Regions from separate parts of the Streptomyces sp. NPDC058307 genome, predicted to be linked through region 2. Evidence: riboswitches for the same ligand, from Rfam matches in the RefSeq annotation. Region 2 holds a riboswitch; each other region holds the start of a gene.

Region 1 (9,423 bases), on a different contig from region 2:
CGGACATCACCGTCACCGTGTCCAAGCAGGCCAGCGGTCAGGAGATCCTGTCCAAGCTGATCACCGCGAAGAAGGCCGGCAACGCCCCCGACCTCATCCAGGTCGAGTACCAGTCGCTGCCCACCCTGGTCTCCAACGACGTCCTCGCCGACATCTCCAAGTACGCCGGTGACACCAAGTCCGCGTTCGCCGAGGGTCTGTGGGGCATGGTCACCCTCGGCTCGGACGCGCTCTACGCGATCCCGCAGGACTCCGGCCCGCTGATGTTCTACTACCGCGAGGACCTCTTCAAGAAGCACGGACTGAGCGTCCCGAAGACCTGGACGGAGTTCGCCGAGACCGCCCGCGCCGCCAAGAAGGCCGTCCCGGACGCCTACTTGACCACCTTCTCGGCCAACGACCCCGGTCTGTTCGCGGGTCTCGCCCAGCAGGCCGGCGGCAAGTGGTGGACCGTCGACTCGGCCGGCAAGTGGACCGTCGGCATCGACGACGCGGCCACCAAGCAGGTCGCCGAGTTCTGGGGCGGGCTCGTGCAGGAGGGCGTCATCGACAACCAGCCGATGTACACCCCGGCCTGGAACAACGCCCTCAACAAGGGCACCCACCTCGCCTGGGTCTCCGCCGTCTGGGCGCCCGGGGTGCTGGTCTCCTCCGCGCCCGACACCAAGGGCAAGTGGCGCATGGCCCCGCTGCCGCAGTGGAAGTCCGGCGAGAACGTCACCGGCAGCTGGGGCGGTTCCTCCACCGGTGTCTCCACCGACTCCAAGCATGCCGAGGCCGCCGCCAAGTTCGCCACCTGGCTGAACACCGACCCGGAGGCCCTTGCCGCCCTGGTCAAGGAGGTCGCGATCTACCCGGCCGCCACGAAGGGCCAGTCCGGGAACGTCCTGACCACGCCGGAGTTCTTCTCCAATCAGGCGGACTTCTACACGACGGCCGGCCAGATCGCCGCGACCACCGCCGCCGCGGCCTGGGGCCCCAACGTCAACACGGCCTACACCACCTTCCAGGACGCCTTCGGCAAGGCCACCAAGTCGAAGAAGGAGTCCCAGTTCGACTCGGCCCTCGCCACCGTGCAGTCGAAGACCTTCTCCGACATGAAGAAGCAGGGCTTCGAGGTGACCGAGGCATGACCAGCGCTCCGCTCAAGGGCTCCGACCTCATCGAGGCCGGGCCCTTGGCGGACGGCACCGGCACCGCCCCGTCCGTCCGCCCCAGCCGCCCCCGCCGCCGTGGTCGCGGTCGCAGCGCACCGTACTGGTTCCTGGTGCCCACCCTGACCCTCTTCGCCGCCTTCACCGTGGTGCCCATCGGGTACGCGATCTGGCTGAGCCTGCACAAGGTCCAGGTCAAGGGCATCGGCCTCGGCAAGGGTGCCCGCTCACAGGTGTGGAACGGCATCGGCAACTACACCGACGTCCTCAACGACTCCGAGTTCGGCCACAGCGTGCTGCGCGCCTTCGGATACGGCCTCATCGTCATCCCGACCATGCTGGGCCTCGCGCTGCTGTTCGCGCTGATGCTGGACACCCCGAAGGCACGCAGCGCGCCCTTCGCCCGGCTGATGATCTTCCTGCCGTACGCGGTGCCGGGCATCATCGCCGCCCTCATGTGGGGCTTCCTGTACCTGCCGGACGTCAGCCCCTTCTACTACCTGCTGGACAAGTTCGGCCTCCCGCAGCCCGACCTGTTCGACGGCGGCAACCTGTACCTCTCCTTCGCCAACATCGCGGTCTGGGGCGGCACCGGCTTCAACATGATCGTCATCTACACCGCCCTCAGGGCGATCCCGGCTGACATCTACGAGGCGGCCAGGATCGACGGCGCGACCAATCTGAGCATCGCCCTGAAGATCAAGATCCCGATCGTGATGCCCTCCCTGGTGCTCACCTTCTTCTTCTCGGTGATCGCCACCCTCCAGGTCTTCACCGAGCCCATGGCCCTCAAGCCGCTCACCAACGGCCTGCCCAGCTCGTGGAGCCCCCTGATGGCCATCTACGACAAGGCCTTCCTCCAGTCCGACATCTACGGCGCCTCCGCCACCGCGGTCGTCCTGGCCCTGGCCACGTTCGTCCTCTCCTTCACCCTGCTGCGCATCTCCGACCGCTACACCCGGGAGGACCGGGCATGACCCCCCTCACCCTCACCGCCGGCCCCAAGGCCGCCCGCCGCACCGCCTGGGTGCCCACGATCGTCCTGATCCTCGGCGCGCTGTACTGCCTGATCCCCATCGCCTGGGTGGTCGTCGCGGCGACCAAGGACCGGTCCGAGCTCTTCTCCACCTTCACCCTCGCCCCCGGCACCGGCCTCTTCCAGAACCTGAGCGACCTGACCGCCTACCGCGACGGCATCTTCTGGCGCTGGATGGCCAACTCGGCCTTCTACGCCGGTCTCGGCGCCCTGCTCTCCGCCGCGGTCTCCGCCGCCGGCGGCTACGCGCTCGGCCGCTACAGCTTCCGCGGCCGTGAGGCCATCTTCAAGATGATCCTGGCCGGCGTCCTGGTGCCGTCGATCGTGCTGGCCGTACCGCAGTACCTGCTGCTGTCGAAGCTCGGCATGGCCGACTCGTACTGGTCGATGCTGCTGCCGTCGATCCTGTCGCCGTACGGCGTCTACCTGGTCCGCATCTACGCGGCCGCGTCCGTGCCCGCCGAACTCATGGAGGCCGCCCGCATGGACGGCGCCAGCGAGTGGCGGATCTTCTCGCGGATCGCCGTACCGATGATGATGCCCGGGCTGATCACGGTGTTCCTCTTCCAGTTCGTCGGCATCTGGAACAACTTCCTGCTGCCCTTCGTCATGTTGGCCGACGACGAGAAGTTCCCGATCACCCTCGGCCTGTACACGCTGCTCGCCCAGGGCGCCTCGCAGCCCGCGCTCTACACCCTGGTCATCACCGGATGCCTGCTCGCGATCCTGCCGCTGATCGGGCTCTTCCTGGTGATCCAGCGGTTCTGGTCGCTGGACCTGATGAGCGGCGCGGTCAAGGCCTGAGGCCCAGGCCCACTTTCACGAACGAGGAACATGACCACCAGCGCGAACGGACGCCGAAGGCCCCCGACCATCCACGACGTGGCCCGGGAGGCGGGCGTCTCGCGGGGCACCGTCTCCCGCTTCCTGAACGGCGGCCACTACGTCTCGGCCGCCGCCCGGCGGTCGGTCGAGGCCGCCATCAGGAAGACCGGCTACGTGGTCAACCGGCACGCCCGCAGCCTCAGTACGGGCCGGTCGGACTCGGTGGCGTTCCTGCTGACCGAGCCGCAGGAGAAGTTCTTCGAGGACCCCAACTTCAACATCCTGCTGCGCGGTTGCACCGAACGGCTCGCCCAGCACGACATCCCGCTGCTGCTGATGCTGGCCGAGAGCGACGACGACCGGCGCCGGCTGACCCGGTACATCACCTCGGGCCACGTCGACGGGGTGCTGCTGCTCTCCAACCACAGCGGTGACCCGGTCGCGGCCGAACTGCACCACGCCGGGATCCCGTTGGTGGTCTGCGGCAAGCCGATAGGGCGGGGGACCAAGGTGAGTTACGTGGCCGCCGCCGACCGGGAGGGCGCGCAGGACATGGTCCGCCATCTCCTCGCGGGCGGCCGCCGACGCATCGGCATGGTCACCGGGCCGCTGGACATGCCGGGCGGCCCCGACCGCCTCGCCGGCTACCGGGACATGCTCGCCGAGGCCGGGCTGCCCTACGACCCGGCGCTCGTCGTCGAGGGCGACTTCCGGCGCAGCGGCGGCGAACGGGCCGCCCGCAGCCTGCTGGCCCAGGCCCCGGACCTGGACGCGGTGTTCGTCGCCTCGGACCTCATGGCCCTCGGCGTCGTGGGCGTCCTTCAGCAGGCCGGGCGTGCGGTGCCGGAGGACATCGCTGTCGGCGGCTTCGACGACTCCCCGGCGGCCACCGCCATCGCCCCCGCCCTGACCACCATGCGCCAGCCCTTCGACCGCATCAGCGCCGAGATGGTCCGCATGCTGCTGGCCCAGATCGCCGGCGAGGACACGGCCGGAGTGATCCTCCCGACGGAACTGGTGGTCCGGGACTCGGCATAGGCGAATGGGACGGAGCGCCAGCGGCCCGCTCTGCGGCACCCCGGAGCGGCAGCGGCCCCGCTCTGCGGCACCCCGGAAGCGGAACGCACGTCAACGGATGTGAAAGCAGCAGCCGTCCGGTTCGCGTCGAGTCGCGGGGGCCAACCATCCGTATTCTCTGATCATGGCCGCCTCCCCCGCATATGCCCTGATCGCCACCGACCTGGACGGCACGCTGCTGCGCGCCGACGACACCTTCTCCGACCGGTCGTTGGCCGCGCTCGCCCGGGTGGCCGCGGGTGGGGCCCGGCATCTCGTCGTGACGGGACGGCCGGCGCCCAGAGTGCGGCCCCTGCTCGACGACCTCGGCAGCACGGGGCTCGCGGTGTGCGGACAGGGCGCGCAGGTGTACGACGCCGGCGCGGACCGTCTGCTCTGGTCGGTGACCCTGGACCGGGAGCTGGCCGAGACCGCGCTGGGCAAGATCGAGGCCGAGGTCGGTCAGGTGTACGCGGCTGTGGACCAGGACGGTGTCGACGGGCTCACGCTCATCGAACCGGGCTATCTGATGCCCCACCCGACCCTGCCCGCCGTACGGGTCGGCCGGCGCGACGACCTGTGGTGCGAGCCGATCAGCAAGGTGCTGCTGCGCCACCCCTACCTGTCCGACGACGAGTTGGCGGTCACGGCGCGTTCGGTGGTGAGTTCGCTGGCGACGGTCACCATGTCGGGGCCCGGGACCGTCGAACTCCAGCCATGCGGCATCACCAAGGCGACGGGCCTCGCGCTGGCCGCCGGACACCTGGGCCTGGGGCCGGAGACGACGATCGCCTTCGGGGACATGCCCAACGACATCCCCATGTTCGACTGGGCGGCCCGTGGCGTGGCGATGGCCAACGCCCACCCCGAACTCAGGGCCGTGGCCGACCAGGTGACCCTGTCGAACGAGGACGACGGCGTCGCCGTCGTCCTCGAAGGACTGTTCCGTGAGGCCTAGTTCCTAGTACGCGCCGAACACGTTGTCGATGGACCCGTACCGCTGGGCCGCGTAGTTGCAGGCCGCGGTGATGTTCGCGACCGGGTCGTACGGGTCCCACGAGGTGTTGGCCACGTGGTACGCGTTGAAGGTCGGGTCGATCACCTGGAGCAGGCCCTTGGAGGGCGTGCCGGCGGCCGCGTTGGAGTCCCAGAGGTTGATGGCGTAGGGGTTGCCGGAGGACTCGCGGATGACGTTGCGGTAGATGCCGTCGTAGGAGCCGGGAATCCCGTGCTCCGCCATGACGGCGAGGGAGGCCCGGATCCAGCCGTCGAGGGTGTCGGAGTAGCCGAGCGTGGTCGCGGTCTGCACGGCCGGGGTGGCCGCGGACGCGGTGGTGGCGCCGATGAGGGGGAGCGCGAGTACGGCGGCTCCGGTGCCCACGACGGCGAGCTTGCGGACGAGACGGCTGGTGCGGGTACGTCGGTGCTGAGCGGCAGCGGACATGGTGAAGTTCCTCTCCGTCGCCTGCGAGGTGAGCTGTCGGGTTCGGGCGGGAGATGCCCGGCCTCGCCTATGAATGGCGTGACTTCACCCCAAGCCGTGCCGGTATGTCCGAAGACATCCGGTTCGGCGGTCTACCTGGTTCCCCCGCTCCTGCCGTGGTTCTCGGTGGGTGTACGGGCGGTGGCAGGATTCGGCGTCCGCCCGACAGGCCGGGAACGTATGCGAGAGCACATGTCCGAAACAAGTGGCGAATTCACATGCGATGCCTATTGACCTTGGTACGAGGCATTTGAGGCGCTTGATCCTTTGCGTTCGCCAAGCCTCAACTCACGCACGGGCAAAGGCGGATCGCCAGATTCCGGATTCATGCCGGTCCGTCCGCACGAGTGGGTCAAGTCACAGTGGATCGCAAGAGGTGCAAAAGGGGCAAGAGTCTCAACTCATGCTCAACCGGCGGCCCGTGGGGTCCGCTGCTCCGGTGCCCATCCCGCAATAGCGGTCCATTCCGTACAAGTCGATAGATATTTGTTCTTATCAGATGATCAAAAACATACCGGTCGTGATCCGATACCGCCTGGCATGGACGGGGCGGGCGCTATCGGTGATCCAAAGGTGACCGGATACGCTGACTTGAGTGAGGGCAGCGACCTATCGACATTCCGTGTGACCGCCAGTAGACACCAGCAGACAGGAGACCCCTCGTGACCGTCGTCGGGCCGTTCGGGCTGAGCGTGCGGGACCAGGCTCTGGAAGCCGATGTCCAGGCCGGATTGGCGGCTGTCGAGGAGGGACTGCTCGAGGCCACCAAGAGCGAGGTCCCCTTCATCACGGAGGCCGCGCAGCACCTGGTGCGGGCGGGTGGAAAGCGGTTTCGGCCGTTGCTCGTGATGCTCGCCGCCCAGTTCGGTGACCCCTATGCGCCGGGCCTGGTGCCGTCGGCCGTGGTGGTGGAGCTGACCCACCTCGCGACGCTGTACCACGACGACGTCATGGACGAGGCCGAGGTCAGGCGGGGTGTCGACAGCGCCAACACCCGCTGGGGCAACTCGGTGGCCGTGCTGACGGGCGACTTCCTGTTCGCCCGCGCCTCGCACATCCTGGCCGACCTCGGGCCCGCGGCCGTCCGGGTGCAGTCGGAGGCGTTCGAGCGCCTGGTCACCGGGCAGATCCTGGAGACGGCCGGGCCGCAGGACGGCCGCGATCCGGTCGAGCACTACCTCGACGTGCTCGGCGGCAAGACGGGCTCCCTCGTCGCGGTCTCGTGCCGCTTCGGGGCCATGATGTCGGGCGCCGACGAGACCGTCGTGGACGTCCTGACCCAGTACGGCGAGCGCCTCGGTGTCGCCTTCCAGCTCGCCGACGACGTGCTGGACATCGCCTCCGACTCCCGGGAGTCCGGCAAGACGCCGGGCACCGACCTGCGCGAGGGCATCCCCACGATGCCCGTGCTGCGGCTGCGGGAGCGGGCCGCCCGGCTCGGCCTTGCCGAGGACATCGCCCTGTGCGAGCTGCTCGACTCCGACCTCACGGACGACGCCCGGCACGCGGAGGCGCTGGCGGCCCTGCGCGCGCACCCCGCGCTGGAGCAGGCACGCCGGGACACCACGCGCTACGCGCAGGACGCGCGCGCGGCCCTGGCCCCGCTGCGGGAGTGCGACGCGAAGGCGGCGCTGATGGAGCTGTGCGACGCGGTGGTGCATCGCGCGGGCTAGCGCAGGCCGGTCTTTCGCCAGAGCGACGCCCCCTACGGGTCGTAGGGGGCGTCGGCGTGTCGTGTCATACCCCAGGTGTACACGGAGTTGGCTCCGTGGTCTGACGCATTCTCATGGCCGATTTGGTCAGATGGACATCACGGAAAACACCACTCCTCACCGATTCGGGTGAGAATGGCGGCTACGGGTGGACGCAGGGGGAGTTGACAGCCGCCGCCGACGACGGAGGTAAGGCACACATGGCACCGTACGAATCCGACGACAGCGCGACCGCGGCGGACGCCGAAGAACTGCGTTCCGCGCGCCGGCGCAAGGCCGCGCGGTACGTCGTGCCGGCCACGGTGATGGGAGTCGCGGCGGCGACCATCGGGCTGGTCCCGGCGCTCGCCGACTCGGGCGACCCCAACCTGCCGAAGATCAGCGCACAGGAACTCATCGAGAAGATCGCCGCGTCGGACGTGCAGCAGTTGTCCGGCACCGTGAAGATCACCACCGATCTCGGTCTGCCGAACCTCGGCGGCCTGGAGAGCTCGCTCGGCTCGTCCGCAGGGCCCTCCGGCTCGGGCGACGGCTCGTCCGCCGACCCCACCACCAAGCTGACCGAGCTGGCCTCCGGCACGCACACACTGCGCGTAGCGGCCGACGGCCAGGACAGGCAGAAGGTCTCGCTGCTGGAGAACGCGGCGGAGTACAGCCTCATCCACAACGGCAAGGACGTGTGGGGCTACGACAGCAAGTCCAACTCGGTCTTCCACACCACGGCCTCCAAGAGCGACGGGAAGCAGAAGGAAGAGCTCCCCGCCACCCCCAAGGACCTCGCCCAGGGCGCCCTCAAGGCCGCCGACAAGACCACGTCGGTGACGGTGGAGGGCACCGCGCAGGTCGCGGGCCGGGACGCCTACCGCCTGGTCATCAAGCCCAAGGACGAGGGCTCCACGGTCGGTCAGATCACCGTGGCCGTGGACTCGAAGACCGGGCTGCCGCTGAAGTTCACGCTGACGCCGGCGAGCGGTGGCGCGGCCGTCGTGGACGCGGGCTTCACCCAGGTCAGCTTCGCCAAGCCGGCCGCCTCGACCTTCGACTTCACCCCGCCGAAGGGGGCGAAGGTCGAGGAGGGCGACGCCAAGAAGGCGCCCGAGCACTCCGAGGGCCTCCCCAAGGGCCGGCCCGGCGAGCTCGGCAAGGGTTCCGCCGACGGCCTCGGCAAGGGTGGCCCCGAGGGGCTGAACGTCATCGGGGACGGCTGGGACTCCATAGCCACCTTCGACACCGGCGGCCAGGGCGTCCCGTCCGGCTCCAAGGTCGGCGGTGACGTCGGCGGCTTCCTGGACTCGCTCGGCGCCAAGGTCTCCGGCAAGTTCGGTAAGGGCACCGTCTTCAAGACCCGCCTGATCAACGCCCTGATCACCGACGACGGCAAGGTCTACGTCGGCGCGGTCACCAAGGATGCGCTGGTGAAGGCGGCCGACGCGGGGAAGTAGCTCCCCGCGGAGCACGACGAATCGAGGGAGCCGATGGACCAGCCGTCCGCCACGGAGCCGGACCGGGAGGGGCCGGACGAGGGCGCTTCGGAGGGTGCTTCAGAGGGTCTGGCTGACAGCGTCATCCACACCCGCGCCCTCACCAAGCGCTACCGCGGCGGACAGCTCGCCGTGGACGGTCTCGACCTGACCGTCCCGGCGGGCAGCGTCTTCGGCTTCCTCGGCCCGAACGGCTCGGGGAAGACCACCACCATCCGCATGCTGATGGGCCTCATCGAACCGACCTCCGGCTCGGCGCGCGTCCTCGGCCGGCCCATGCCGCGCGCCTCCCGGACCGTGCTCCCGCACGTCGGCGCGCTCATCGAGGGCCCCGCCCTCTACGGCTTCCTCTCCGGCCGGGACAACCTCGTCCGCTACGACGCCGCCGACCCGACCGCCGACCCGCGCACCCGGAACACGCGAGTGGCGGCCGCCCTGGACCGAGTGGGTCTGGCGGCCGCCGCCGGCAAGAAGGCGAAGGCGTACTCGCTGGGCATGAAACAGCGCCTCGGCCTGGCCGCGGCCCTCCTCCAGCCCCGCAGACTCCTGGTCCTGGACGAACCGACCAACGGCCTGGACCCGCAGGGCATGCGCGAGATCCGCTCCCTGGTGCGGGAGCTGGCCTCGGACGGCACCACCGTCTTCCTCTCCTCCCACCTCCTCGACGAGATCGAGC
Region 2 (9,423 bases):
GGCCAGCTCGGCGGAGACCAGCTTGCGCAGCTCGGCGTCCGACTCCAGGATCCGGGTCAGCTCCGCGATCTCGGTGTTGAGCCGGTCCTTCTCCGACTCCAGCTCGATGCGGTCGAACCGGGTCAGACGCCGCAGGGGCGTGTCCAGGATGTACTGCGTCTGGATCTCGCTCAGCGAGAAGCGCTCGATCAGGCTTTCCTTCGCCTGCGCGGAGTTGTCGCTGGAGCGGATGATGCGGATGACCTCGTCGATGTCGATCAGGGCGGTGAGCAGCCCCTCGACCAGGTGCAGTCGGTCGCGCCGCTTGGTGCGCCGGAACTCGCTGCGGCGGCGCACCACTTCGAAGCGGTGGTCGAGATAGACCTCGAGGAGCTCCTTGAGGCCCAGGGTGAGGGGCTGACCGTCCACCAGCGCGACGTTATTGACGCCGAAGGACTCCTCCATCGGCGTCAGCTTGTAGAGCTGCTCAAGGACCGCCTCCGGCACGAAGCCGTTCTTGATCTCGATGACCAGACGCAGGCCGTGCGCGCGGTCGGTGAGGTCCTTGACGTCGGCGATGCCCTGCAGCTTCTTCGAGCCGACCAGGTCCTTGATCTTGGCGATCACCTTCTCCGGGCCGACCGTGAAGGGCAGCTCGGTGACGACCAGGCCCTTGCGGCGGGCCGTCACCGTCTCCACCGACACCGTCGCGCGGATCTTGAAGGTGCCGCGGCCCGTCTCGTAGGCGTCCCGGATGCCGGAGAGACCGACGATCCGGCCGCCGGTGGGCAGGTCGGGGCCCGGGACGTGCTTCATCAGGGCGTCCAGATCCGCGTTCGGGTAGCGGATCAGGTGGCGGGCGGCCGCGATGACCTCGGAAAGGTTGTGCGGCGCCATGTTGGTGGCCATGCCGACCGCGATGCCCGAGGCGCCGTTCACCAGGAGGTTGGGGAAGGCGGCGGGCAGCGCGCCCGGCTCCTGCTCCTGGCCGTCGTAGTTGGGCGAGAAGTCGACGGTGTCCTCGTCGATGGACTCCGTCATCAGGCTCGCGGCCTCGGCCGCGCGGCACTCGGTGTACCGCATGGCGGCCGGCGGGTCGTCGTTGCCCAGCGAGCCGAAGTTTCCGTGGCCGTCGATCAGCGGCACGCTCATCGAGAAGGGCTGTGCCATGCGCACGAGGGCGTCGTAGATCGACGCGTCGCCGTGCGGGTGCAACTTGCCCATGACCTCGCCGACCACGCGGGCGCACTTCACATAACCGCGGTCGGGGCGCAGGCCCATCTCGTTCATCTGGTAGACGATGCGCCGGTGCACCGGCTTGAGGCCGTCGCGGGCGTCGGGGAGCGCGCGGGAGTAGATGACCGAGTACGCGTACTCGAGGTACGAGCCCTTCATCTCGTCCACGACGTCGATGTCGAGGATCCGCTCCTCGTACGAGTCGTCGGGCGGCGGGGTCTTCGTGCTGCGGCGGGCCATCGCTGCCGGCTCCTCTTTTCTGGTCGCTCGCCTACGGGTCGCTCACGTCGGCCCTTTGGCTCACTCTTGCTGAAGCGTGAACGGGTCTGCGCGGACCATTGTGGACCGCGGCACTGACAGTCCGGGCCGGGGCCCGGCAGGGCCGCCCGGCCCGGCAACGGCACAGCGCCTCCGTCACGGTTGCCCGCAGGCTACGCGATCCGCTGTGGGCGTACGCGCTCCGGGAACTTCGCCGGGGGTCCGCACGCTTGCATACAGTGGCAGGACCGGCAGGAAAACCGCGGTTTCCACGACCGCGAACGCGATCGAAGGGACGTACATGCCCATGGGTCACACGGCCACAGACCAGGCAGGCACCGGGGGCCTGACAGCGACCGAGCACCGCCTGGCCAACGGCCTGCGCGTGGTGCTCTCCGAGGACCACTTGACCCCGGTCGCGGCGGTGTGCCTCTGGTACGACGTCGGTTCGCGCCACGAGGTCAAGGGACGTACCGGCCTGGCTCACCTTTTCGAGCACTTGATGTTCCAGGGTTCCGGACAGGTCAAGGGCAACGGGCACTTCGAGCTTGTCCAGGGCGCGGGCGGCTCGCTCAACGGCACCACCAGCTTCGAGCGCACCAACTACTTCGAGACCATGCCGACGCACCAGCTGGAGCTCGCCCTCTGGCTGGAGGCCGACCGCATGGGCTCGCTGCTGGCCGCCCTCGACGACGAGTCGATGGAGAACCAGCGCGACGTCGTCAAGAACGAGCGCAGGCAGCGCTACGACAACGTCCCCTATGGCACCGCGTTCGAGAAGCTGACCGCGCTCGCGTACCCGGAGGGCCACCCCTACCACCACACCCCGATCGGGTCGATGGCAGACCTGGACGCGGCCACGCTTGAGGACGCGCGCGCGTTCTTCCGCACGTACTACGCGCCCAACAACGCCGTCCTGTCGGTCGTCGGCGACATCGACCCGGAGCAGACGCTCGCCTGGGTCGAGAAGTACTTCGGCTCGATCCCCTCGCACGACGGCAAGCCCGCGCCCCGCGACGGCTCCCTGCCCGAGGTCATCGGCGAGCAGCTGCGCGAGGTCGTCGAGGAGGAGGTCCCCGCGCGCGCGTTGATGGCCGCCTACCGGCTCCCGCACGACGGCACCCGTGAGGCGGACGCGGCCGACCTGGCCCTCACCGTCCTCGGCGGCGGAGAGTCCTCCCGCCTCTACAACCGGCTGGTACGGCGCGACCGTACGGCCGTCGCGGCCGGCTTCGGCCTGCTGCGCCTGGCCGGTGCGCCCTCCCTGGGCTGGCTCGACGTGAAGACCTCTGGTGATGTCGAGGTGCCGGTCATCGAGGCCGCCATCGACGAGGAGCTCGCCCGGTTCGCCGCCGAGGGCCCCACGGCCGAGGAAATGGAGCGCGCCCAGGCCCAGTTGGAGCGCGAGTGGCTGGACCGGCTCGGCACCGTCGCGGGCCGTGCCGACGAACTGTGCCGTTTCGCCGTCCTGTTCGGCGACCCCCAGCTCGCCCTGACCGCCGTACAGCGGGTCCTGGAGGTGAGCGCCGAGGAGGTGCAGGAGGTCGCCAAGGCCAAGCTGCGCCCCGACAACCGCGCGGTGCTCGTCTACGAGCCCACCGCCCCGGCCGAGATCGCCCAGAGCGCCGAGGACGCCGACGCCCCGGACTCCGCGGCCACCGTGGAAGCGACCGACGAGAACGAGGAGGCGGCCAAGTGACCGAGCTCGCCGCGATGGAATTCCACCCGCAGCCGCAGGCGGGCGAGCCCAAGGTCTGGGCCTTCCCCGCCCCCGAGCGCGGGAAGCTCGACAACGGCCTCACCCTCCTGCGCTGCCACCGCCCCGGCCAGCAGGTCGTCGCCGTCGAGGTGCTCCTGGACGCGCCCCTGGACGCCGAGCCGGCCGGCCTGGACGGTGTCGCCACGATCATGGCGCGCGCGTTCTCCGAAGGCACCGACAAGCACTCCGCCGAGGAGTTCGCCGCCGAGCTGGAGCGCTGCGGCGCCACCCTCGACGCGCACGCCGACCACCCGGGCGTCCGCCTCAGCCTCGAAGTGCCGGCCTCCCGCCTCGCGAAGGCGCTCGGTCTGCTGGCCGACGCGCTCAGGGCGCCCGCGTTCGCGGACAGCGAGGTCGAGCGGCTCGTCCGCAACCGCCTGGACGAGATCCCGCACGAGCTGGCCAACCCGTCCCGGCGCGCCGCCAAGGAACTCTCCAGGGAGCTGTTCCCGGCGGACTCGCGCATGTCGCGCCCGCGCCAGGGCACCGAGGAGACCGTCGAGAACATCGACTCCGCGGCCGTACGCGGCTTCTACGAGAAGCACGTGCGGCCCGCCACCGCGACCGCCGTGGTCGTCGGCGACCTCACCGGCATCGACCTGGACGCGCTGCTCGCCGACACCCTCGGCTCCTGGACGGGGTCCACGGGCCGGCCGCGCCCCGTGCCGCCGGTGACCGCCGACGACACCGGCCGCGTCGTCATCGTGGACCGCCCCGGCGCCGTCCAGACGCAACTGCTGATCGGCCGTATCGGCGCCGACCGGCACGCACGCGTGTGGCCCGCGCAGGTGCTCGGCACCTACTGCCTCGGCGGCACCCTCACCTCCCGCCTGGACCGCGTCCTGCGCGAGGAGAAGGGCTACACCTACGGCGTACGGTCGTTCGGGCAGGTCCTCAGGTCCGCCCCGGACGGCTCGGGCGCCGCGATGCTCGCCATCAGCGGCTCGGTCGACACCCCGAACACCGGTCCCGCCCTGGACGACCTGTGGAAGGTGCTGCGCACGCTGGCCGAGGGCGGTCTCACCGACGCCGAGCGCGATGTCGCCGTACAGAACCTCGTCGGAGTGGCACCGCTCAAGTACGAGACGGCCGCGGCCGTCGCGAGCACGCTGGCCGACCAGGTCGAGCAGCACCTGCCCGACGACTACCAGGCGACCCTGTACCAGCAGCTCGCCGCGACCGGCACCGTCGAGGCCACCGCGGCCGTCGTGAACGCCTTCCCGGTGGACCGGCTGGTGACGATCCTGGTCGGCGACGCGGCCGCCATCAAGGAGCCCGTCGAGGCGCTCGGCATCGGCGAAGTCAAGGTCGTGACGGCCGAGTAGAGGAGCTGGACGTCAGGAGCCCTGGTGACGCAACAGCCACCAGGGCTCCTGGATGTCCGAATTGGGCAGGAGGTTGCCTGTCTGCCCTGTGGGATGCGCTACAAACCCCGTGATCGGTTTGGGGATTGAAAGTGGCCCCGCTTAGCGTCCTCTGGGCTGTCCGTCAGGCACTGCGCCGCGCCCGCGGCACCGGACAGTCATCGCCGAGTCCCCGCATGGCGTAAGTCAGGGGAGCCGGGGACCCATCACAAGTCCCTGGGGTGAATCGGACGCCCGCGCACCGCGAGGGGGTCCGTAGGAGACCTTCCTGCTCCGAACCCGTCAGCTAACCCGGTAGGCGAGAAGGAAGGAAAGGACCAGCCACCACATGGCGTTCACCTGCGCCACCGGGAAGCACCGTCGTCCCGGCCGTATGAAGCGCACCACCGCCCGCGCGGCGGGTGTCGCGGCCCTCGCCACCACCGGCGTCATCGGCACCATCGCAGCCCCGGCGTTCGCCGCCGACAACTCCGTGGAGCAGACCGGCCTCATGCCCGTCGTCAGCGTCGGGGAGTCCCTCGCCGACCAGCTCGACGCCCAGGCCGAGGCGCAGGCGCAGGCCGCCGCGCAGAAGAAGGCGGCGGCGGAGGCCAAGCGCAAGGCCGAGGCGCGCGCCAAGGAGATACGCGAGGCCAAGGAGCGCGCCGCCCGCGAGGCCGAGCGCAAGCGCCTCAACCGCTTCGTCGCCCCGATCTCCGGCTCCTACGTGTCCACCGGCTACAAGACCGGCGGCTCCCTGTGGTCCTCCGGCAGCCACACCGGCATCGACTTCCACGCCGCCAGCGGCACCTCGGTCCACGCGGTCGGCCGCGGCACCGTCGTGGAGACCGGCTGGGGCGGGTCGTACGGCAACCAGATCGTGATCAGGATGGCCGACGGCACGTACACCCAGTACGGCCACCTGTCGTCCATCGGCGTCTCGGTCGGCCAGTCGGTCACTCCCGGCCAGCAGATCGGCCTCTCCGGCGCGACCGGCAACGTCACCGGCCCGCACCTGCACTTCGAGGCGCGCACCACTCCCGAGTACGGCTCGGACATCGACCCCGTCGCCTACCTGCGCTCCCACGGGGTCAACGTCTGACGCCCACCGCGCGACCGCCACGAGGCCCCGGCTCCCGAGCCGGGGTTTTCGTCGTTTCCGGGGCCCCGTTGTCCAAAAAATATCCCCGGATTCCCGTCCGCCGTCGGAAATTCCCGCTCATTGCAATAGAGTCACTGAACACACGTCAATCGGCGACGTTTCACGGGGATTAAGACGGAGGTCGGACATGCGTATTCCGGCGCACTCGGTATGCACGGCGATCCGCGACGACATCGTCGCCGGAGTCCACGAGCGCGGGAGCCGGCTCACCGAGGAACTGCTCGCCCGCCGCTACGGCGTCTCCCGGGTCCCGGTCCGCGAAGCCCTGCGCACACTGGAGGCCGAGGGCTTCGTGGTGACGCGGCGCCACGCGGGCGCGTGTGTGGCAGAACCGACCGAGCAGGAGGGCGCCGACCTCCTGGAGATGCGCATGCTCCTCGAACCGCTCGGTGCCTCCCGGGCCGCCCAGCGGCGCACCGAGGCCCATCTGAAGGTGCTGCGCGGCCTGGTCAGGCTGGGGCAGGAGCGGGCCAGGCGCGGCAACAGCGACGATCTGCGCTCCCTGGGGGGCTGGTTCCACGAGACGCTCGCGCAGGCCTCCGGCAGCCCCGCGCTGACCTCGATGCTGACCCAGCTGCGCCACAAGATCGCCTGGATGTACGTCGTGGACGCGCCCGCCAACCCCGTGGAGTCGTGGGCGGAGCACGGCGCGATCGTGGACGCGGTGGCGCGCGGGGACAGCGAGCGCGCGCGGGCGATCACGACGCTGCACACCGAGCGCTCGGGCGCGGCGCACCGGCTGCGGTTCACCTCCGGGCCGGACCGCACGGACCGTGTGAGGACCTCGCAACATCCTGTAAACGTGACAGGTCTGCGGCATTAACACGGGCGCCGTATACAAAGAGGGAGTAATTCGCGGGGCGCTATTTCCGCTGCCCGCAAAAGGGAAATGCGAAGGGCCCGCCCGGTAATTCGGACGAGCCCCTCGGTGCTTTTCAGGGCACCTTCCCTCAGACGGTCTCGGGAAGCTCCTCGAGCCCCTCGGCGACCAGCTTGGCGAGCCGGTCGAGGGCCGCGTCCGCACCCTCGGCGTCGGAGGCGAGGACGATCTCCTCGCCGCCCTGGGCGCCCAGGCCGAGAACGGCCAGCATGGAGGCCGCGTTGACGGGGTTGCCGTCGGCCTTGGCGATCGTCACCGGGATGCCTGCGGCCGTGGCGGCCCGGACGAAGATGGAAGCGGGGCGGGCGTGAAGGCCCTCGGCCCAGCCGACGTTGACGCGGCGCTCAGCCATGTGATGCTGCCCTTCGGTTCTCAGGGTTGTCTAGACCAGTTTCCCACACGTGAAGCGCTCCCGGACAGGCCTGAAGTCCTGCCGGGGGGAGTGGTCGGACCGCGGCCTCGGCCCGACTTCCGTCCCTGTGTGTCCTCGTGTGTCCTCGCGCGTTCTCCACAGACTGCCTCGCGCCGTTGTCGTACGCGAGCCGTACTCTGGGGCCCATGCAGAGCGCGTCGGACCGGCACGAGTATCCCGCCCACTGGGAGGCCGACGTGGTGCTGCGCGACGGCGGCACCGCGCGTATCCGGCCCATCACCGTCGACGACGCCGATCGCCTGGTCAGCTTCTACGAGCAGGTCTCGGACGAGTCGAAGTACTACCGCTTCTTCGCGCCCTACCCTCGCCTGTCCGCCAAGGACGTCCACCGCTTCACGCACCACGACTTTGTGGACCGGGTGGGACTCGCCGCCACGGTCGGCGGCGAGTTCATCGCCACCGTACGCTACGACCGCATCGGCGCCGACGGTATGCCCGCCACCGCCCCCGCCGACGAGGCCGAGGTCGCCTTCCTGGTCCAGGACGCCCACCAGGGGCGCGGCGTGGCCTCCGCCCTCCTCGAACACATCGGGGCCGTCGCCCGCGAGCGCGGCATCCGGCGCTTCGCCGCCGAGGTGCTGCCCGCCAACGTCAAGATGATCAAGGTGTTCACCGACGCCGGCTACACGCAGAAGCGCAGCTTCGAGGACGGCGTCGTACGCCTGGAGTTCGACCTGGAGCCCACCGACCGCTCGCTCGCCGTGCAGTACGCGCGCGAACAGCGTGCCGAGTCGCGGTCCGTGCAGCGGCTGCTCACCCCCGGCTCCGTCGCCGTGGTGGGCGTCGGACGCGCCCCGGGCGGTGTGGGCCGCAGCGTGCTCGGCAACATCAGGGACTACGGCTTCACCGGCCGCCTGTACGCCGTGAACAAGGCGTTCCCCGAGGAGCAGAAGGAACTCGACGGCATCCCCGCCCACCGCTCGGTGCGGGACATCGACGGCCCCGTCGACCTCGCGGTCGTCGCCGTACCGGCCGAGCACGTGCCCGAGGTCGTCGCCGAGTGCGGGGCACACGGCGTGCAGGGACTCGTCGTGCTCTCCGCCGGGTACGCCGAGAGCGGCCCCGAGGGGCGCGAGCGTCAGCGTGAACTCGTGCGGCACGCACGCGCGTACGGCATGCGGATCATCGGCCCGAACGCCTTCGGCATCATCAACACCTCCCCGGACGTCCGCCTCAACGCCTCACTGGCCCCCGAGACCCCCCGCCCCGGCCGGATCGGCCTGTTCGCCCAGTCCGGCGCCATCGGCATCGCCCTGGTCTCCCGGCTGCACCGGCGCGGTGGCGGCGTCACCGGCGTGACCGGCGTCTCCACCTTCGTCGCCTCCGGCAACCGCGCGGACGTGTCCGGCAACGACGTCCTGCAGTACTGGTACGACGACCCGGACACCGACGTCGTCCTCATGTACCTGGAGTCCATCGGTAACCCCCGCAAGTTCACCCGCCTCGCCAGACGTACGGCGGCGGCCAAGCCCCTGGTCGTCGTGCAGGGCTCGGGCACCGCCCCGCAGGGCCACGCCGTCCGCGCCACCCGCCTGCCGCACGCGACGGTGTCGGCGCTGCTGAGGCAGGCCGGAGTGATCCGCGTGGACACCATCACCGAACTCGTGGACACCGGCCTGCTGCTCGCCCGCCAGCCGCTGCCCACCGGACCCAAGGTGGCGATCCTCGGCAACTCCGAGTCGCTCGGCCTGCTCACGTACGACGCGTGCGTGGCCGAAGGGCTGACGCCCTCACCCCCGCTGGACCTGACCACCGCGGCCGCGCCGGAGGACTTCCACGCGGCCCTCGCGCGCGCGTTGGACGACGACCACTGCGACGCGGTGATCGTGACGGCCATCCCGGGGGTCGGCGAGGGGTCCGCAGGCGACGCCGCCCTCGCCGAGGCGCTCAGGTCCGCGGCGGAGCAGGTCCCCGGCAAGCCGGTCCTCGTGGTCCACGTCGAACTCGGCGGCCTCGCGGAGGCCCTGTCGGCGGCGACCAGCACCGCTCCCCAGGCCGCCGCGGGTCCGCCGAAGATCCGTGCCGACCATCCTTTCCGCGCCCTGGACCGGCTGCGCGCCACACCGGTCCCCGCGGAACCGTCCGCCCCCGGGAACGGCGACCGCCTCATCCCCGCCTACCCCGCCGCCGAGCGCGCGGTGCGGGCCCTGGCCGATGTCGTGCAGTACGGCCAGTGGCGCCGGGAGTCCGCCGAACCCGGCAAGGTGCCCGCGTACGAGAACATCGACGAAAAGGCCGCCGCCGCCCTGATCGACGGCCTGCTCACGCGCGGACAGGGCCTCACCCTCGGCACCGAGGACACCTGCGAGCTCCTCACCACGTACGGCATTCAGGTCCACCGGGCCCTGCCCGCCGCCACCTCCGACGCCGCCG
Region 3 (9,423 bases), on a different contig from region 2:
CGCCATTGTCCCCCGCGGGACCCCGTCGCACCCCTGCCGACGCTCACTGGGCGGCGTCGCGCATCTGCTCGTGGACGCCGCCGACCCCCTTGCCGTACCCGGACGGCCGGACAACGTCGTCCCGCGCGGGGTCACACGCGCGTGGCGCCCGGATGATCAGCCTGTGCACCGGCAGCTGCGCGCCGGCCGACGCCCTGGGACCTTTCGGCCACTGCGGAGCACCCCGCTGAGCGGCCCAGGCCCGAGCCGGACTTCGCGCGCTCAGGGTGCCTCGCGTACCCCGAACGCCGCCGCGTCCCACGTCCCGTCCAGCCGCGGTGCCAGCCAACCCGGCGCCGCCGCACGGAAGTCGGCGGGCGCCAACCCTCCTGCGCCCGCCGGCAGCGCGCCGAGCAGCGGGGCCCCGGACACGTCAGGCAGATCCGCGAGGTTGCAGCGCGAGGCGAGATCGGGGGACTCCGGCCAGCTCCCGATCACCACGCCCGCCAACTCCACCCGGCGGTGCCGGAGTTCACGGGCCGTCAGTTCCGTGGTGTTGAGGGTGCCCAGACCCGCCGCCGCCACGACCAGGACCGGCGCCCGCAGCAGCTCCGCCGCGTCGGCGAGCGTCCCGCCCTCGTCGTCGAAGCGGACGAGCAGCCCGCCTGCCCCCTCCACCAGGACCAGGTCGTGGTCGACGGCCAGCTTGGCGGCGGCCTCGGCGACCTGATGCGGGCGCACCGGTTCGAGAGCGGCCCGCCGCGCGGCCGTCGCCGGGGCCAACGGCTCTGGAAAGCGGGCGAGTTCGGCCTTCGTCACGGCACCCGCGAGCCGGGCCACCTCCTCGGCGTCCCCGGGCTCGTCCGGCCGTACGCCCGTCTGCGCCGCCTTCAGGACGGCGACCGTCCGTCCGGCGGCGAGCGCGGCGGCGGCGACGGCGGCCGTGGTGACGGTCTTGCCGACCTCCGTGCCCGTGCCCGTGATCACCAGTACCGGCATGTCATCCCTCCAGAGCGGCGGCACACACCGCACGCGCGATCCGTGCCACGTCCTCGTCACCCGTGACGTAGGGCGGCATCGTGTAGACGAGGTCGCGGAACGGCCGCAGCCACACGCCCTCGCGTACGGCGGCCTCCGTCGCGGCCACCATGTCGACCTCGTGGTCCAGCTGCACGACCCCGATGGCGCCGAGAACCCGTACGTCCCGCACGCCCGGCAGCTCACGAGCCGGCGCCAGTCCCTCCCGCAGCCCCGCCTCGATCCGCTTGACCTCGGCGAGCCAGTCCTGTCCGAGCAGCAGCCCGATCGACGCGCAGGCCACCGACGCGGCCAGCGGGTTGCCCATGAAGGTGGGGCCGTGTGCGAGCACCGGGACCTCGCCGCGCGAGATGCCGTCGGCCACGCGAGACGTGCACAGGGTCGCCGCCATCGTCAGGTAACCGCCGGTCAGCGCCTTGCCCACGCACATCACATCGGGCGTGACCGCCGCGTGCTCCGCCGCGAACAGAGCGCCCGTACGGCCGAACCCGGTCGCGATCTCGTCGAACACCAGCAGCACGTCGTGCGCGTCGCACGCCTCGCGCAGCACCCGCAGATACGCGGGGGAGTGGAACCGCATCCCGCCCGCACCCTGCACCACCGGCTCCACGATCACCGCGGCCAGTTCGTCCGCGTGCCGCTCGATCGCCGCGCGCAGCTCGTCGGCGTACGACTCCTCGTACTCGGCCGGAGGCGCGTCCACGAACACCTGGCGGGGCAGCACCCCGGACCACAGCTCGTGCATCCCGCCCTCGGGGTCGCACACCGACATGGGCTGCCAGGTGTCACCGTGGTAGCCGCCGCGCCAGGTCAGCAGGCGCTGCTTGCCCGGACGGCCCAGCGAGCGCCAGTACTGCAGGCACATCTTCACCGCGACCTCGACCGACACCGACCCCGAGTCGGCGAGGAAGACATGCTCCAGGCCGTCGGGAGACATGTCGACAAGGAGCTTCGCGAGCCGGACGGCGGGCTCGTGGGTGAGCCCGCCGAACATCACATGGCTCATCCGCCCGAGCTGCTCGCGCGCCGCCTCGTTCAGCACCGGGTGGTTGTAGCCGTGGATCGCCGACCACCAGGAGGACATCCCGTCGACCAGCTCCGGGCCCTCGGCGAGCTTCAGCCGCACCCCGCTCGCCGACTCCACGACGAGCGGGTCCACCCGGCCGGGCATCGGACCGTACGGATGCCACACGTGCCGCCGGTCCAGCGCCAGCAGCTCCGGCACCGGCAGGGCGGGCAGATCAGGCATTGGGCGCGAGATCCGTTCCGGCGCCTCGGCGGCGTACGGCGACCAGATCCGTACGGGGCTCGCTGACCGTCGGCGCGGCCGGGGCGGCCGTACCGCAGACCCCGCCGTCCGCGTGCGACCCGCAGCCGGCGCTCTCGTGGGAACCGCACCCACCCCCGGACGTGACCCGGTGCTCCGGCAGTGTCACCTCGCCCGCGCCCTCCACCTCGAAGCCGGCGTCGGCGATCATCTCCAGGTCGGCCTTGCCGGCCTGGCCCTCGGTGGTGAGGTAGTCGCCCAGGAAGATCGAGTTGGCGAGGTTGAGGGCGAGGGGCTGCATGGTGCGCAGATGGACCTCGCGGCCGCCCGCGATACGGACCTCGACGTCCGGGCAGACGAAACGGACCATCGCCAGGATGCGCAGGCAGCGCTGCGGGGTGAGGTTCCACTCCTTGGCCAGCGGGGTGCCCTCGACCGGGATCAGGAAGTTGACCGGAACCGAGTCGGGGTCCAGCTCGCGCAGCGAGTAGACGACGTCGACCAGGTCCTCGTCGCTCTCGCCCATGCCGGCGATCAGGCCCGAGCAGGCGGACAGGCCGGCCGCGTGCGCCTTGTTCACGGTGTCGACCCGGTCGGCGTAGGTGTGCGTGGTCGTGATGTCGCCGTAGGTCGACTCGGAGGTGTTGAGGTTGTGGTTGTAGGCGTCCGCGCCCGCCTCGCGCAGCCGCTCGGCCTGGCCGTCGGAGAGCAGACCCAGACAGGCGCACACCTCGACGCCCTCGTTCTGGTCCTTGATCGCCTTGATGGTGCCCGCGACCCGGTCCACGTCACGGTCGGTCGGACCGCGCCCCGAGGCCACCAGGCAGACCCGCTTGGCGCCGCCCGCAAGGCCCGCCGCCGCGGCCTGGGATGCCTGCTCCGGCTTGAGCCAGGTGTACTTCAGGATACCGGCCTCGGAGCCGAGCCGCTGCGAGCAGTAGGAGCAGTCCTCGGGGCAGAGCCCGGACTTCAGGTTGACGAGATAGTTGAGTTTCACCCGGCGCCCGAACCAGTGCCGGCGCACCTTTCCGGCCGCGGCCACCACGTCGAGCAGGTCGTCGTCGGAGGTGGCCAGCACGGCCAGCGCCTCCTCGCGGGTCGGCAGCTCGCGCCGAAGCCCCTTGTCCACCAGCGTGTTCAGCAGGTCCATGAGAGCCGATCCTGTCCTACGGACCCGCCCCTGGCCAAGGTAGGGATCGGACAACACACCCGCTTCGACGTGTGGGTATTGCCACACCGTGGGTAGCGTTTGCTGCCGCTAGGGTCTGTCCGTTGTCTACAAAAGCCCCGGAGGACCCATGGCGTTCGGCTGGATCGACGAGCAGGCGGCGGCGCGCCGGCGGGCCGGACTCGTACGGACCCTGCGGCCGCGTCCGGCCGACTCGCCGCTGCTCGATCTCGCGAGCAACGACTACCTGGGCCTGGCCCGCCATCCCGAGGTCGTCGAAGGCGCCGCGGCGGCCGCGCGGACCTGGGGCGGCGGCGCCACCGGGTCCCGGCTCGTCACCGGCACCACCGGGCTGCACACCGAACTCGAACGCGAACTGGCCGACTTCTGCGGCTTCGAGGCGGCGCTCGTCTTCTCCTCCGGATACGCGGCGAACCTGGCCGCGGTCACCGCGCTCGCGCCGCACGGCTCGCTGATCGTCTCCGACGCGGGCAACCACGCCTCGCTCATCGACGGCTGCCGGCTGGCCCGCGGCACGGCCCAGGTCGTCGCGCACGCCGACCCGGACGCGGTGCGCAAGGCGCTCGGCACGCACGACGGCCCGGCCATCGCCGTGTCCGACACGGTCTTCTCGGTCGACGGCGACGCGGCGCCCCTGGCCGCCCTCGCCGAGGCATGCCGGGAGCACGGCGCCGGCCTGGTCGTCGACGACGCCCACGGTCTGGGTGTGCTCGGCGCCGGCGGCCGCGGCGCCCCGCAGGCGGCGGGACTCGCGGGCGCCGACGACGTGGTCGTCACGGTCACGCTGTCCAAGTCGCTCGGCAGCCAGGGCGGTGCCGTCCTCGGCCCCGCACGGGTCGTCGAACACCTGGTCAACACGGCACGGACGTTCATCTTCGACACCGGTCTGGCCCCCGCGTCGGCGGGAGCCGCCCTCGCGGCCCTGCGGCTGCTCGGCCGTGAGCCCGAGCGGGCCGCACGCGCGCGCGAGGTGGCGACCGGACTGCACGCACGCCTGACCGCCGCGGGTCTGGAAGCGGTACGTCCGGACGCCGCGGTGGTCTCGGTGCGCGCGCCCTCCCCGGAGGAGGCCGTGCAGTGGGCGGCGAACTGCCGTGCCGCCGGGCTCTTCGTGGGCTGTTTCCGGCCCCCTTCCGTGCCCGACGGCATCTCACGGCTCAGGCTGACCGCCCGCGCGGACCTCTCCGAGGAGCAGATCGAACGCGCTGTGCGTGTGATCGGCGAAACACGACCATGAGTCGGCGTGACACGGCCGTGCTCCTGATGGTCTGACGGTCAGAACGCGGCTGTGAAGCCCGCCCAGCTCTCGGGGGAGAAGAGCAGCGCGGGTCCGTCCGGATTCTTGGAGTCGCGTACGGCGAGCAGCCCGGCACAGGGCCCGGCCGACGGCCTCGCCGTCTCGACGCAGTTGTTCGCCCCGGTGCTGTAGCTGCTGCGCAGCCAGCGCACTTCGGGCAGTTCCGTAGTGGTGGATACGTTCCGAGGCAGTGCAGACATGGTGCCTCCTTACGCGCCGTCACCCATCGCGGCGAGGTAATCCAACGAGTCCTCGGGCGAAAGGGCGTGGGACTGAAGGGTGTTGAAGGCCTCGGTGTAGGCCTGGAGGTCTTCTTTCCGCTCGAGATAGAGGCTACTCGTCAAGTGGTCGAGAACAACTACATCCAGATCAGAAGTGCGCGGGAATGAGAAGATTACGAAAGGCCCCGTGATACCCACATGCGCCCCGGCAGTGAACGGCAGTACCTGCAGCCGCACTTGAGGCAACCGCGCCGCCTCCAGGAGCCTCCTCAGCTGCCGGGCCATCACCTCGGGACCGCCGACCTCCCGCCGCAGCACCGCCTCGTCCAGGACGGCGCTCAACTCCAGAGGCGGCTGCGCGCGAAGGATGTCCTGCCGGGCCAGCCGCACCTTGACCAGTGCGTCGAGACGTTCGTCGTCGAGGCCATCCACCGCGGCCCGGGTCACCGCGCGGGCGTACTCGGGCGTCTGCAGCAGCCCGGGCACGACCGAGGTCTCCAGCGTGCGCATCGCGCTCGCCTGGGCCTCCAGACTGATGAAGTCCCGGTACGTCGGCGGCAGGACACCCCGGTACGCGTGCCACCAGTGGTGCCGGCCGCCGGTCTCGTCGGAGCCCGCCAATACCATCAGCAGCTCCCGCAGATTCGCGTCCCCCACGCGGTAGGCGTCGAGAAGTAACCGCACATCGGCCGGCTTCACGCCGCTGGCACCGGTCTCGATGCGGCTCACCTTCGACTGGTGCCAGCCCACGAGCCGGGCGGCCTCACCGCTGGTGAGCCCCGCACTCGCGCGCAGCGCACGCAGTTCGGCGCCCAGTTTTCGCCGACGCACCGCGGGGCCGTGCTGCATGGCGCTACTCCTTACTCCGTGCGAGCCGCCCGCATACGGTCTCGCGTCGCGGAGTTCACCGCTTCGAGCGACAGATATATGCACATCTTGGTGGATCGGCACCCGTCACGGCCTCGGTGATGGCACTCTGACGATGAACCACCAGTCCGGGACCGTACTCGAACCATCCGCACCGTGTCGGACTCCGGTCCCGTGGGAAAGGGACGACGTCGCCATGGCAGACCACCTGGAAGCATCCGTCACTCTGCCGAGCGAACCCGCCTCGGTCTCCGCGGCCCGCACCTATGTCCTGACCACACTGGCGGAGTGGGGGCTGCCGCCGACCACCGACGCCGCCGAGACCGTCCGGCTCATCGTCTCCGAACTCACCACCAACGCCGTACAGCACACCTTCGGGCAGTCACCCACCTTCACGGTGGACATCGAGCTGGAGCGTGACGAACACCTGCGCATCGGGGTCACCGACAGCCACCCCCGCTTCCCCAAGCGGCTGCCGGCCGCGGTCCAGCAGGACAACGGGCGGGGGATGGTGATCATCCGCTGGCTCGCCGCGGAGTACGGCGGCAGACTGAGCGTCAGGCCCACCCGGGAAGGCGGCAAGACCGTCTCCATCGAACTGCCCTGGACCGTACCTGCGGAGCCGGTCACCGCCGCCGGCCAGCAGGAGCCGTGACCGACCGGTCGCGGACGCGGGTGCCGCGGGCACGCGTGTCAGACCGGCCGCGCTCTGTCGCACGCTGGGGCGGCCGAGCCGTCGTCGGGGTCGCCGCAGGCGCGGTGACGGCTCTCGGGGTGATGCTCCCGGGCGGGCCGCCGCGCGCGGCCTGATCACCTCGTGCTCCGCCGGCCGGGGTGCCGGGCGCGCCGGTGCCGCCTCGCGCTCCTCGGCGAGGCCCGCCCGCCGGACCAGTCGGGGAAGCGTGCCCCACAGGCCCACACACACCATCAGGGTCGCCGCGCCCGCGGCCACTCCGCCCGCCCGGCCCGTCGTCACGTCCACCACGAGCAGCACCGATCCGGTGAACGCGAACACCAGAACCCCCATGCCGACCGTCGCGAGCCGGGAGGAGACCGGCACGATGCGGGCCTTGGCGCCGCGTTGGAAGAGCGAGCGGTGCAGGGCGGCGGGCGCGGTGAAGAGGGCCGCCGCGAGCACCGCGAACAGCAGCGTGGTGACGTACGGGGCGCGCTGGAAGGTGTCGGGCGACGGGAAGCGCCGGGTGAAGGCCAGGGTCAGCAGAAAGGCGAAGAGGATCTGCACCCCGGTCTGGGTGACGCGCAGTTCCTGGAGCAGTTCGCCGAAGTTGCGGCCGGCGCACTCCAACGGGTCTCGCTGCGGGCGGTGCACCGGCTGTGGTCGGCCATGCGGCACGGGTAACCACCTGAGCCCGTGTCACGGGAGGCCCGAGAGGGCGACGGGAGGTCAGGTCGCCGCCGCCCCCTCGGGGGCGTCACTTGACCCGGCCGTACCAGACGCTCTTCGTCCAGATCTTCTGCAGTCGCACCACGTCCCCGGTCTTCGGGGCGTGCCAGATCTTTCCCTTCCCGGCGTAGATGCCGACGTGGTACACGTTCGAACCCGAGTGGAAGAACACCAGGTCGCCGGCCTTGCGGCTGCGCACGCCGATGTGGCGGGTCTTGTTGTACTGCTGGGCCGCCGTGCGCGGGAGCTTCTTGCCCGCCTTCTTGAACGAGTACAGCGTGAGCCCTGAGCAGTCGAAGCGGCGGGGCCCGGTGGCGCCGTACTTGTACGGCGAGCCCTTCTTGGAGGCCGCTACCTTGAGTGCCTTCGTCGCAGGTGTCGCTGCCGCGGCGTCGGGCGCGAGGCCCGGGACCACGACGGAGCCGCCCACGGCGGCGATGGCGAAGGCCGAGGCCGTACCGGCCCGGACCATCAGCGACGGGACACGATTGAGCGCAGTCATGCGCAACCCTTCGTCAGCCGCCTGTGAAGGATGACCTGTCGGATTCGGGCTGGCGAAGTTGCCCGGCCGCTGACGCGGCTTCACCCCAAGGGATGCTCGGCCCGGTCATGGTGTGACCGTTCCGGCGACCCGTCGTGCTTGGGTCCTCCACTCCTGCCGATCCACTTCTGTCGACCGGTCATCCGGGCGGCGGCAGGACTCGGCGTCCGCCCGGATCGCCCCGCCACTGCGGCGGGGGCTTGTCGTCAGACAGGGATCTTGGCGCAAGAAAGTGCGAAAAGCCCAACGGAACCGATGATTTGTGGTGTTACTCACCACTCACCCGTTTGGGTGGACACCCCTTCGAAGGACCCCGAAGGAAGGGGTGTCGAGGGGTCAGGAGACCCCCGGACCAGCACAGAAGGGCCTCGTTCCGGTAGCGAACCAGGCGCGTTGCGCAAGTTCGACGCTCGCAAAAAGGGAGCCGTGCCTCCTCCAATAGGGGGTACGTCGTTTGGTCCGTTTCGACTCAGGTCCGGACGCCTCATCAACTGTCGGGCTCGGGAGGGACGGTGACCCGGGCCGTACGCCGCTCGCCGTCCAGGACCCGCAGCGCCCGCGCCAGCGTCTCGGCGTGCAGTTCGCGCTCACCCCGGCCGTGCATCAGCACCAGCGCGTCGCGCAGCTCGGTCGCCCTGCTCACCAGCGCCTGCGCGGCGCGCAGGCCGCCGTAGGTGTCCTCGCGCCGGGCCGGGTTGATCCGGCCCAGCAGGTCGACCACGTCGAGATAACGGTCGATCAGCTCGCCCTCGGCGCGCGTGAGTGCGGGCAGCGGTGGAAGGTCCGGGACCATCGGGCGATCACCTCGCGCCCGGTGCGGGGTGGGAGGACCTGCGGCTCGGGACGATCGCGTCCGCCAGGCCGTACTCCACGGCGCCCCGGGCGTCCAGGATCCTGTCGCGCTCGATGTCCGCGCTCACCTGTTCGGGGCTGCGTCCGGTGTGCCGGACCAGCATCTCCTCCAGGCGGGCCCGCACCCGGATCAACTCCTCGGCCTGGATGGCCAGATCGTTCGCCTGTCCCTGCACCGGCTCGCTCAGCGCGGGCTGGTGGATCACCACCCGGGCGCCCGGCAGGACGGACCGCTTGCCGGGGGTGCCCGCCGCCAGCAGCACCGCGGCGGAGGAGCCGGCCTGTCCGAGGCAGGTCGTCTCCACGTCGCAACTGACGTACTGCATCGTGTCGTAGATCGCCGACATCGCGCTGAACGAGCCGCCGGGGGAGTTGATGTACAGCGAGATGTCCCGGTCGGGGGCCTGGTACTCGAGGTACATGAACTGCGCCATCAGATCGTTCGCCGAGGTGTCGTCGATCTGCGTCCCGAGGAAGACGATCCGTTCCTCCAGCAGCTTCGAGTACGGATCCGTCGTCGTGTGCCCGAAGCTCGTGCGCTCATGGAACTCGGGCAGGACGTGACGGGCGGTGGGTCGGATCATGGCGTACCCCTCCTCGCGGCAGGCTGTCCGTAAAAAATGTACAGGACGTACGTGACGTGATGATGGGGCGCATTGAAGTGATCCACAAATCACCGCAGGTCAGGCCGTGTTTAAGCTGATCGTGAAGCAGGTTTCCCTCACGATCGTCTGGTGTGTTCAGGCAGCCCGCGTCGCCCTCAAAGC

What was found. Region 2 has a riboswitch for cyclic di-AMP ahead of ACFVYN_RS19485 (M23 family metallopeptidase). Riboswitches for the same ligand answer to the same signal wherever they lie in the genome.
Region 1: another riboswitch for cyclic di-AMP. It lies ahead of ACFVYN_RS19290 (transglycosylase SLT domain-containing protein); the one in region 2 lies ahead of ACFVYN_RS19485 (M23 family metallopeptidase).
Region 3: another riboswitch for cyclic di-AMP. It lies ahead of ACFVYN_RS11670 (C40 family peptidase); the one in region 2 lies ahead of ACFVYN_RS19485 (M23 family metallopeptidase).

Annotation. Positions count from the first base shown of each region.
Region 1 covers NZ_JBHVYZ010000024.1:95,250-104,672, forward strand. The annotation lists gene ACFVYN_RS19265 (ABC transporter substrate-binding protein) at 1-1,133, shown strand, start outside; gene ACFVYN_RS19270 (carbohydrate ABC transporter permease) at 1,130-2,131, shown strand; gene ACFVYN_RS19275 (carbohydrate ABC transporter permease) at 2,128-2,994, shown strand; gene ACFVYN_RS19280 (LacI family DNA-binding transcriptional regulator) at 3,025-4,053, shown strand; gene ACFVYN_RS19285 (HAD family hydrolase) at 4,217-5,029, shown strand; gene ACFVYN_RS19290 (transglycosylase SLT domain-containing protein) at 5,033-5,515, opposite strand; cyclic di-AMP (ydaO/yuaA leader) riboswitch at 5,521-5,693, opposite strand; gene ACFVYN_RS19295 (polyprenyl synthetase family protein) at 6,217-7,227, shown strand; gene ACFVYN_RS19300 (outer membrane lipoprotein carrier protein LolA) at 7,467-8,708, shown strand; gene ACFVYN_RS19305 (ABC transporter ATP-binding protein) at 8,742-9,423, shown strand, end outside.
Region 2 covers NZ_JBHVYZ010000025.1:24,505-33,927, reverse strand. The annotation lists gene ACFVYN_RS19500 (DNA topoisomerase (ATP-hydrolyzing) subunit A) at 1-1,455, opposite strand, end outside; gene ACFVYN_RS19495 (M16 family metallopeptidase) at 1,781-3,172, shown strand; gene ACFVYN_RS19490 (M16 family metallopeptidase) at 3,169-4,557, shown strand; cyclic di-AMP (ydaO/yuaA leader) riboswitch at 4,749-4,912, shown strand; gene ACFVYN_RS19485 (M23 family metallopeptidase) at 4,925-5,677, shown strand; gene ACFVYN_RS19480 (GntR family transcriptional regulator) at 5,865-6,560, shown strand; gene ACFVYN_RS19475 (HPr family phosphocarrier protein) at 6,688-6,969, opposite strand; gene ACFVYN_RS19470 (GNAT family N-acetyltransferase) at 7,176-9,423, shown strand, end outside.
Region 3 covers NZ_JBHVYZ010000012.1:66,463-75,885, reverse strand. The annotation lists gene bioD (dethiobiotin synthase) at 262-978, opposite strand; gene ACFVYN_RS11705 (adenosylmethionine--8-amino-7-oxononanoate transaminase) at 980-2,266, opposite strand; gene bioB (biotin synthase BioB) at 2,259-3,434, opposite strand; gene ACFVYN_RS11695 (8-amino-7-oxononanoate synthase) at 3,583-4,710, shown strand; gene ACFVYN_RS11690 (DUF397 domain-containing protein) at 4,749-4,970, opposite strand; gene ACFVYN_RS11685 (helix-turn-helix domain-containing protein) at 4,980-5,840, opposite strand; gene ACFVYN_RS11680 (ATP-binding protein) at 6,055-6,513, shown strand; partial or broken gene ACFVYN_RS11675 (DUF6328 family protein) at 6,814-7,101, opposite strand; gene ACFVYN_RS11670 (C40 family peptidase) at 7,292-7,765, opposite strand; cyclic di-AMP (ydaO/yuaA leader) riboswitch at 7,769-7,980, opposite strand; gene ACFVYN_RS11665 (hypothetical protein) at 8,292-8,597, opposite strand; gene ACFVYN_RS11660 (ATP-dependent Clp protease proteolytic subunit) at 8,605-9,240, opposite strand.